3 linked regions of the Prochlorococcus marinus XMU1402 genome follow. The protein of the gene in region 1 binds, or shares a complex with, the protein of each later gene. Links are inferred from orthologs where the notes say so. Each region holds a gene or a part of one and is shown in the gene's direction. Other genes may lie near its edges.

The links.
Region 2: the proteins of nuoH (region 1) and HA141_RS01540 are in contact, whole or in part, in a cryo-EM structure (PDB 6KHJ), measured with the Thermosynechococcus vestitus proteins. The link is inferred for Prochlorococcus marinus XMU1402 from one-to-one orthologs. Residues at the interface, in WP_126985484.1 of Thermosynechococcus vestitus: Gln8, Lys26, Trp29, Leu30, Pro33, Met34, Met37, Leu38, Leu83, Ile84, Phe85, Lys86, Glu87, Asp88, Val89, Leu90, Pro91, Ala92, Thr100, Ala104, Val107, Ile108, Phe111, Leu112, Tyr114, Ile115, Ile125, Ser126, Leu128, Phe133; in WP_126986108.1 of Thermosynechococcus vestitus: Gly6, Tyr7, Glu8, Tyr9, Phe10, Gly12, Phe13, Leu14, Ile16, Cys17, Ser18, Pro21, Ala24, Leu25, Ala27, Ser28, Leu31, Arg32, Pro33, Ser35, Arg40, Leu41, Thr42, Thr43, Tyr44, Glu45, Ile51, Gly53, Ala54, Trp55.
Region 3: the proteins of nuoH (region 1) and HA141_RS01535 are in contact, whole or in part, in a crystal structure (PDB 6Y11), measured with the Thermus thermophilus proteins. The link is inferred for Prochlorococcus marinus XMU1402 from one-to-one orthologs. Residues at the interface, in WP_096411122.1 of Thermus thermophilus: Arg36, Val44, Arg45, Met46, Gly47, Pro48, Asn49, Arg50, Val51, Leu57, Gln58, Ala61, Asp62, Ile64, Lys65, Ile67, Phe68, Lys69, Glu70, Ile72, Val74, Glu223, Ala224, Glu225, His233, Thr234, Glu235, Tyr236, Ser237, Trp241; in WP_096411117.1 of Thermus thermophilus: Arg16, Glu17, Gly18, Leu24, Leu27, Val28, Trp30, Gly31, Arg32, Asn34, Ser35, Trp37, Thr54, Asp55, Ala56, Asp59, Ala61, Arg62, Phe63, Gly64, Glu66, Val67, Phe68, Arg69, Ala70, Ser71, Arg73, Gln74, Ala75, Asp76.

The regions. Positions count from the first base shown.
Region 1 is NZ_JAAORD010000001.1:155,379-158,387, reverse strand. Bases 146-2,996 are described here. They hold nuoH (NADH-quinone oxidoreductase subunit NuoH), read left to right. Parts: upstream 146-937; coding sequence 938-2,056; downstream 2,057-2,996. Other genes in these bases: HA141_RS00840 (NADH-quinone oxidoreductase subunit J), read left to right, coding at 2,766-2,996; ndhI (NAD(P)H-quinone oxidoreductase subunit I), read left to right, coding at 2,126-2,752; HA141_RS00855 (citrate synthase), read left to right, coding at 146-862. Also shown: more of HA141_RS00855, read left to right, coding at 1-145; more of HA141_RS00840, read left to right, coding at 2,997-3,009. UniProt on the Escherichia coli protein: NDH-1 shuttles electrons from NADH, via FMN and iron-sulfur (Fe-S) centers, to quinones in the respiratory chain. The immediate electron acceptor for the enzyme in this species is believed to be ubiquinone.
Region 2 is NZ_JAAORD010000001.1:283,888-287,004, reverse strand. Bases 159-3,117 are described here. They hold HA141_RS01540 (NAD(P)H-quinone oxidoreductase subunit 3), read left to right. Parts: upstream 159-1,436; coding sequence 1,437-1,799; downstream 1,800-3,117. Other genes in these bases: HA141_RS01525 (gluconeogenesis factor YvcK family protein), read right to left, coding at 3,065-3,117; HA141_RS01530 (NAD(P)H-quinone oxidoreductase subunit J), read left to right, coding at 2,538-3,068; HA141_RS01535 (NADH dehydrogenase subunit K), read left to right, coding at 1,804-2,538; HA141_RS01545 (rubredoxin), read right to left, coding at 931-1,359; HA141_RS01550 (photosynthesis system II assembly factor Ycf48), read right to left, coding at 159-921. Also shown: more of HA141_RS01550, read right to left, coding at 1-158. UniProt on the Escherichia coli protein: NDH-1 shuttles electrons from NADH, via FMN and iron-sulfur (Fe-S) centers, to quinones in the respiratory chain. The immediate electron acceptor for the enzyme in this species is believed to be ubiquinone.
Region 3 is NZ_JAAORD010000001.1:283,177-286,268, reverse strand. What follows is about bases 1-2,934. They hold HA141_RS01535 (NADH dehydrogenase subunit K), read left to right. Parts: upstream 1-1,067; coding sequence 1,068-1,802; downstream 1,803-2,934. Other genes in these bases: HA141_RS01525 (gluconeogenesis factor YvcK family protein), read right to left, coding at 2,329-2,934; HA141_RS01530 (NAD(P)H-quinone oxidoreductase subunit J), read left to right, coding at 1,802-2,332; HA141_RS01540 (NAD(P)H-quinone oxidoreductase subunit 3), read left to right, coding at 701-1,063; HA141_RS01545 (rubredoxin), read right to left, coding at 195-623; HA141_RS01550 (photosynthesis system II assembly factor Ycf48), read right to left, coding at 1-185. In the rest of the region: more of HA141_RS01525, read right to left, coding at 2,935-3,092. UniProt on the Escherichia coli protein: NDH-1 shuttles electrons from NADH, via FMN and iron-sulfur (Fe-S) centers, to quinones in the respiratory chain. The immediate electron acceptor for the enzyme in this species is ubiquinone.

The DNA.
Region 1 (3,009 bases):
TCCTATGGATGCCCTCCAATCAAGTGCGGCTTCCTTAGGGCTTTTCTATTCACGTAGAGCGATAGATGATCCTAATTACATCTACAACGCAGTGATAAGACTAATAGCAAAAATACCAACTATGATAGCTGCTTTTCAACTTATTAGGAAAGGACAAGACCCTATTCAACCTCGAGATGATTTAACTTACTCATCAAATTTTCTTTATATGCTGACTGAGAGAGAACAAGATCCTATAGCTGCAAAAGTTTTTGATAGGTGTTTAATTCTTCATGCCGAACATAGTTTAAACGCAAGTACATTTAGCGCTAGAGTAACCGCAAGCACTCTTACAGATCCGTATGCTGTTATCGCCTCTGCGGTAGGAACCCTAGCTGGTCCACTGCATGGAGGAGCAAATGAAGATGTGATTGCAATGTTAGAAGAGATCAAAACTCCAGAAAATGCTGGGTGTTTTTTAGATAACGCGATAAAAAATAAAACTAAAATCATGGGCTTTGGCCATAGAGAGTATAAAGTCAAAGATCCAAGAGCAATAATTCTTCAAAAACTTGCAGAAGAGCTTTTTATTAGATTTGGAGCAGATAAAATGTATGAAGTTGCTAAAGCATTAGAGGCAGAGGCAATTCCAAGACTTGGACCTAAAGGTATTTTCCCCAACGTGGACTTTTATTCTGGTCTTGTTTATAGAAAACTTGGTATTCCTCGTGATTTATTTACTCCAATTTTTGCCATATCTAGAGTTGCTGGTTGGTTAGCTCATTGGAGAGAGCAACTTGGTGCAAATAGAATTTTTAGACCATCTCAAATCTATACTGGTTCAGCACCAAGAGATTGGATCAACCTAGAAAATAGAGAATAATATTTGCAGCTTTTCATAAAAAACACACATATTGTTTGTGAAGAGTTAATGTATTAAGTAAATAACATAAAAATTTTGGAATACGGATTAGATCTCGAATATAGTTTTAATGAATTCTTAAAAGGTTTTGGCCTTTCTAGTGAAATTGCCCATATAATTTGGATTCCTATACCTATGCTTCTAGTTTTAGTAGCAGCAGTTGTTGGCGTTTTGGTAACAGTTTGGCTTGAAAGAAAGATATCTGCTGCTGCTCAACAAAGAATAGGTCCCGAATATGCTGGTGCCCTTGGCGTCCTACAACCAATTGCAGATGGTCTTAAGTTACTTGTCAAAGAGGATATTATTCCTGCTAAAGCTGATGGAATCCTCTTCACTGCAGGACCTATATTAGTTCTTGTCCCAGTAATACTCTCATGGTTAATTGTCCCTTTTGGACAAAATCTTTTAATAAGTAACGTTGGTATTGGAATTTTTTTATGGATCGCTTTAAGCAGTATCCAGCCAATTGGACTTCTTATGAGCGGATATGCATCAAACAATAAATACTCTTTATTAGGAGGATTAAGAGCAGCAGCTCAATCAATAAGTTACGAAATACCTTTAGCTTTATCTGTACTAGCTATCGTCCTAATGACAAATTCTCTCAGTACTATTGACATTGTTAACCAACAAAGTGGTGCTGGAATACTAAGTTGGAACATTTGGAGACAACCAGTAGGTTTTATAGTTTTTTGGATTTGTGCTCTTGCAGAATGCGAAAGACTTCCATTCGACTTACCTGAAGCTGAAGAAGAATTAGTTGCAGGATATCAAACTGAATATGCTGGGATGAAATTCGCATTGTTCTACCTTGGTAGTTACATCAATTTAATTCTTTCAGCATTATTAGTATCAATACTTTATTTGGGAGGATGGGGGTTTCCTATTCCAGTTGAATTAATAGCTAATTTTTTTAATTTGCCAATTAATGCACCTTTCGTTCAGGTTTTCACTGCATCAATAGGAATTGTAATGACTGTTTTAAAAGCATATCTTTTAGTTTTCATTGCAATATTATTACGCTGGACAACTCCCAGAGTAAGAATAGATCAACTTTTAGATCTAGGATGGAAGTTTCTTCTTCCAATTTCTCTTGCTAATCTTTTGATAACTGCAGGATTAAAACTTGCTTTTCCCCAATTCTTTGGTGGCTAAATTTAAGTAAAAATACTTAAATTTAAAATTATTCCACTAAAATAAAAATAACAAAGCAAATTCTTCAAAATGAACAATTTCCTTCAACAAATAAATAGCTATATCAAGGAAGCATTTAATGCTGGGAAATATTTATACAATGGTATATCGGTAACTTTTGATCATCTTCGAAGAAGACCTGTCACTGTCCAATATCCGTATGAAAAGTTAATACCTTCTGAAAGATATAGAGGAAGGATACATTATGAATTCGATAAATGTATTGCTTGCGAAGTTTGTGTGAGAGTATGTCCCATCAATCTGCCAGTAGTTGATTGGGTAATGAATAAAGAAACCAAAAAAAAGGAACTTCGAAATTATTCAATAGATTTTGGAGTTTGTATATTTTGTGGAAATTGTGTTGAATATTGTCCAACTAATTGTCTATCAATGACTGAAGAATATGAATTAGCTACTTTCGATAGACACAATCTAAATTTCGATAATGTAGCACTTGGTAGACTACCTACAAACGTCACAACAGATCCATCAGTTAAACCTCTTAGAGAACTTGCCTACCTCCCTAAAGGTGTAATGGACCCTCATGAAATCCCAGCCTCAAATACTAGAGCTGGTAAACTACCTGAAGAAGTCTATGATTGGATGAGACCTGAATCCAATGAAAATAAAGATAAAGTTTCTAATCCAACTAATTAACTTACATTAAGTTATGTCCATTGCAATAACAACACAATTTATTTGTTTTACAGTTCTATCTTTAGTTGTCATTATTGGAGCCCTCGGTGTTATATTGCTTGAAAGCATTGTCTACTCAGCCTTCCTTCTTGGAGGGGTTTTCATGAGTGTGGCGGGATTATATCTTCTTTTAAATGCAAGTTTTGTTGCTGCGGCACAGGTTTTAGTTTATGTGGGTGCAGTGAATGTATTAATAATTTTTGCTATTATGCTTGTCA
Region 2 (3,117 bases), 130 kb from region 1 along the record:
ATTCGTAGGTAATTCAGAAGCGATAGGATCTTTTTCCCAAGTTTTACCTTGATCTTTACTTACTATTAAAGTTCCATTACCACCGCCAGCCCATATATCACCATTTGGATCCCATCCCAAATCTAAGTAATTGTATCCATTAAGAATAGGTATTATAGGCTTTGACCAATTTTCTAGGTCGTTAGTATCTTCATTAAATCTAATTTCTGCTCCTCTGGAAAGCATCCATAAACTTCCTTCTGGGTTGAAACCAATACTTTGAACCCTTTTGCTACTTGCTCTTTGATGCGCTATCCATGCATCACTATCATTTTCCAAAGTGGAAAAGAAATTACCCAGGCTACTAACGCTTACATAATCTCCTTTATTAGTTCTTCTTAAATCTCTTACACCTCCAGAACCGGACGCGTCTACAACTTTTGCATTCCATGATTCACCACTATCTGATGTTTCATAAATTGCTCCTGCAGTGGTAGCCAATTCTGCAACCCCAACATTGACAGTTGTTATTAAAAACGGTTGACCGGGTAATTTATTACCTAGTGATAAACGAGTCCAATTTTTTCCCGAATCAATTGTATGCATAACCAAGGAAGGTTGACCAATTAGCCATCCCTCTTCACCTTTGAAGTCAATATCTAATAGACGAAAGTTCTCTTCACTTGGTAAGTCTAAATTTCTTTTCTCCCAAGTTTCTCCACCATCATTAGATTCCATAATAAGTCTGTTAGAACCTACTAGAAATCCATTTTTATCATCTATAAAATCAATATCTAAAGCATTAGCTTGGTCCTCAAATTGAATTGTTTTCCAAGGGCTGCTATCACTCATCTTTACTCCTGTAGATGAACAACTGCTTAATACAAAACAAAGAAGAACTGTTAAAAGAAGATTGGGAATACTGGTAATAATTTTTTTCATTTATATATATTAATGCAAAGAGTACAAAGAAAGGAACATAGCAGCAGCAAAGGCCAGCCCTCCAAAAATCAATATATTTTTTTGTCCAGGAGGTAAACTATTAAAACCAAAGCCATAAACCAAATTCTCTTCAAAACCACTAGGTTTAGATTTAGGACCTATATCCTTATAAAAGTTTTTGCCAGCCCGGCAGACGGGGCATGCGAAGGTATTCCCATCCAACTCTGAAAAAGGCGTATTTTTGGGTATGTTTAATTTTTTATTTCCTTCGGAAGGATCATAAATGTATCCACAGCTTCTACATTCAAATCTATTTTGTTCTAAATTAATGAGAGGTTGTTCAACATTTGCTCCAGAGGAGTTTTTAGAAAGTTCTTCTTTCTCAAAGTTTTCAACTATTTTGTTTTCCTCAGAGGCTGGTTGAATGTTTTCACTCACGGTTTATTATTATTCTTTAAGAACTTTAAAAGATTTTGCTAAATTAAGCGACTTTTATTCAAAATTAATTTTTTAAGATGTTTTTATTATCAGGTTATGAATATTTTTTAGGTTTCCTCCTAATTGCGGCTGCTGTCCCAATATTGGCTCTAGTTACTAATCTCATAGTTGCCCCTAAAGGCAGAACTGGGGAAAGAAAACTAACATATGAATCAGGAATGGAGCCTATAGGAGGAGCATGGATTCAATTTAATATTCGTTATTACATGTTCGCCTTAGTTTTCGTTATATTTGATGTTGAAACAGTATTTCTTTATCCTTGGGCTGTTGCCTTTAATAGATTAGGCTTGTTAGCATTTATTGAGGCATTAATTTTCATTGCAATACTCGTTATCGCTTTGGCTTACGCATGGAGAAAAGGTGCTTTAGAATGGAGTTAAAAAATTGAATCCACAATTATCCCCAAAAACAATAAGAGAAATCAGAGAGGGTACTTGTAATCCACTTGGTGCTCCGCAAGTTACCACGGATTTAAGTGAAAACATAATATTGACAAGTTTAGACGATCTTCACAACTGGGCTAGACTAAGTAGTCTATGGCCCCTCTTATATGGAACAGCATGTTGTTTTATAGAATTTGCTGCTTTAATTGGTTCAAGATTTGATTTTGATAGATTTGGATTAGTACCTAGAAGCTCGCCAAGGCAAGCAGATTTATTAATAGTTGCAGGAACAGTAACGATGAAAATGGCACCAGCCTTGGTAAGACTTTATGAGCAGATGCCAGAACCAAAGTATGTTATTGCTATGGGTGCTTGTACAATTACAGGAGGTATGTTTAGCGCAGACTCTACCACCGCGGTCAGAGGTGTTGATAAATTAATACCTGTTGACTTATACCTTCCAGGCTGTCCCCCAAGGCCAGAAGCAATATTTGATGCAGTCATAAAATTAAGAAAAAAAGTTGGTAATGAATCAATTTTAGAGCGTGCAAAATCAGAACAAACCCACAGATACATAACATCTGATCATGAAATGAATCTTGTTTTCTCAGAAAATACAGGTGAATATCTAAGTAAAACTTCAGCTAAAGCCATTCCTTCCTCCAAAAAAGAAAAAATAACTGAATTTCCTGAAAACTCTGAAAAAACTGAAATTATTAATTCTGAAGAAAAGTAATGGAAAAAGACGGTTTAGCCAAATCCTCAGATACTTCGATAGAAAAAGATGGATTTATAAGTCAATCCTTGTCTAAAGATGGGATTCCAAATCAATCTTTATCTAATGATCACTTAGGAATTGAAATCATTTCTGTGGAACCTAACAAATTATATGAAGCAGTAACTGCCTTAAGAAATTACGGTTTCAACTATCTCCAATGTCAAGGTGGTTATGACGAAGGACCAGGTAAAAATCTTGTTAGTTTCTATCATTTTATAACTGTTGATGATCTACAAAAGATTGAAAAAATAAAAGAAGTTAGATTAAAAGTATTTTTGAAAAGAGACTCTAATTTATCGATCCCTAGTTTATATAAAATCTTTAAAGGAAGCGATTGGCAAGAAAGAGAGACTTATGACATGTATGGAATAAATTTTACTGATCACCCTAATCCCAAAAGACTCTTGATGCCTGAAGACTGGAGAGGATGGCCATTAAGAAAAGATTATATTCAGCCAGATTTCTATGAACTTCAAGATGCTTATTAGTTTAATTTCTTTAATTTTCGGTACATAAACATAACCGCTCTTGCCAGCC
Region 3 (3,092 bases), 130 kb from region 1 along the record:
ACTAGAAATCCATTTTTATCATCTATAAAATCAATATCTAAAGCATTAGCTTGGTCCTCAAATTGAATTGTTTTCCAAGGGCTGCTATCACTCATCTTTACTCCTGTAGATGAACAACTGCTTAATACAAAACAAAGAAGAACTGTTAAAAGAAGATTGGGAATACTGGTAATAATTTTTTTCATTTATATATATTAATGCAAAGAGTACAAAGAAAGGAACATAGCAGCAGCAAAGGCCAGCCCTCCAAAAATCAATATATTTTTTTGTCCAGGAGGTAAACTATTAAAACCAAAGCCATAAACCAAATTCTCTTCAAAACCACTAGGTTTAGATTTAGGACCTATATCCTTATAAAAGTTTTTGCCAGCCCGGCAGACGGGGCATGCGAAGGTATTCCCATCCAACTCTGAAAAAGGCGTATTTTTGGGTATGTTTAATTTTTTATTTCCTTCGGAAGGATCATAAATGTATCCACAGCTTCTACATTCAAATCTATTTTGTTCTAAATTAATGAGAGGTTGTTCAACATTTGCTCCAGAGGAGTTTTTAGAAAGTTCTTCTTTCTCAAAGTTTTCAACTATTTTGTTTTCCTCAGAGGCTGGTTGAATGTTTTCACTCACGGTTTATTATTATTCTTTAAGAACTTTAAAAGATTTTGCTAAATTAAGCGACTTTTATTCAAAATTAATTTTTTAAGATGTTTTTATTATCAGGTTATGAATATTTTTTAGGTTTCCTCCTAATTGCGGCTGCTGTCCCAATATTGGCTCTAGTTACTAATCTCATAGTTGCCCCTAAAGGCAGAACTGGGGAAAGAAAACTAACATATGAATCAGGAATGGAGCCTATAGGAGGAGCATGGATTCAATTTAATATTCGTTATTACATGTTCGCCTTAGTTTTCGTTATATTTGATGTTGAAACAGTATTTCTTTATCCTTGGGCTGTTGCCTTTAATAGATTAGGCTTGTTAGCATTTATTGAGGCATTAATTTTCATTGCAATACTCGTTATCGCTTTGGCTTACGCATGGAGAAAAGGTGCTTTAGAATGGAGTTAAAAAATTGAATCCACAATTATCCCCAAAAACAATAAGAGAAATCAGAGAGGGTACTTGTAATCCACTTGGTGCTCCGCAAGTTACCACGGATTTAAGTGAAAACATAATATTGACAAGTTTAGACGATCTTCACAACTGGGCTAGACTAAGTAGTCTATGGCCCCTCTTATATGGAACAGCATGTTGTTTTATAGAATTTGCTGCTTTAATTGGTTCAAGATTTGATTTTGATAGATTTGGATTAGTACCTAGAAGCTCGCCAAGGCAAGCAGATTTATTAATAGTTGCAGGAACAGTAACGATGAAAATGGCACCAGCCTTGGTAAGACTTTATGAGCAGATGCCAGAACCAAAGTATGTTATTGCTATGGGTGCTTGTACAATTACAGGAGGTATGTTTAGCGCAGACTCTACCACCGCGGTCAGAGGTGTTGATAAATTAATACCTGTTGACTTATACCTTCCAGGCTGTCCCCCAAGGCCAGAAGCAATATTTGATGCAGTCATAAAATTAAGAAAAAAAGTTGGTAATGAATCAATTTTAGAGCGTGCAAAATCAGAACAAACCCACAGATACATAACATCTGATCATGAAATGAATCTTGTTTTCTCAGAAAATACAGGTGAATATCTAAGTAAAACTTCAGCTAAAGCCATTCCTTCCTCCAAAAAAGAAAAAATAACTGAATTTCCTGAAAACTCTGAAAAAACTGAAATTATTAATTCTGAAGAAAAGTAATGGAAAAAGACGGTTTAGCCAAATCCTCAGATACTTCGATAGAAAAAGATGGATTTATAAGTCAATCCTTGTCTAAAGATGGGATTCCAAATCAATCTTTATCTAATGATCACTTAGGAATTGAAATCATTTCTGTGGAACCTAACAAATTATATGAAGCAGTAACTGCCTTAAGAAATTACGGTTTCAACTATCTCCAATGTCAAGGTGGTTATGACGAAGGACCAGGTAAAAATCTTGTTAGTTTCTATCATTTTATAACTGTTGATGATCTACAAAAGATTGAAAAAATAAAAGAAGTTAGATTAAAAGTATTTTTGAAAAGAGACTCTAATTTATCGATCCCTAGTTTATATAAAATCTTTAAAGGAAGCGATTGGCAAGAAAGAGAGACTTATGACATGTATGGAATAAATTTTACTGATCACCCTAATCCCAAAAGACTCTTGATGCCTGAAGACTGGAGAGGATGGCCATTAAGAAAAGATTATATTCAGCCAGATTTCTATGAACTTCAAGATGCTTATTAGTTTAATTTCTTTAATTTTCGGTACATAAACATAACCGCTCTTGCCAGCCTTCTAGGGTCATGCCTCAGAGTTGGGGTTATCCTTTTTGAGTACAATGGTGCCTGCAAAACATAATAGCCTTCAGATAATAATTTTTCTTTATTACATTTGACTGGTTCTGCACCTCTACTCTCGTAGTAATCCACTAGTGGAGACTTTTCAAAATGAATCTGAGATAAGATTGCGTTAAAAATTCGAGTATTAACTCCAAAGTTTGATAATTGTTTTTCTATTGATTTAATATGTTTATAAACATCAAGTCCATCTGTTTCACCAGGCTGAGTCATCAAATTACTAATGTAAATTTTAGGAGCATTACTTTGCAATAAAGCATCTACTATTTCTGGCACTAATAAGTTTGGCAATAAAGAAGTATATAAACTACCAGGGCCAAGAACAATTAAGTCGGCTTCTTTTATAGATTCGAGAGCACTTGGCAGTGCAGAAGGATTTTCAGGTAAGTAACCAATCCTTGAAATTGCTTTTTGAGATTTACTGATATTACTTTCTCCAAAAATTTTTTTACCATCCTCTAATTCAGCCCATAAAATAACATCAATATTCGTTGAAGGTAGAACTTGACCTTGAACCGCTAAAACCTTACTGGATGCTTGTACTGCTTTTTCTAAACTTCCTGTAATGGTTGTTAAAGCTGATAAGAATAAATTTCCAAAACTATGTCCCTCTAAATCACTTCCACCTGAAAATCTATATTGAAATA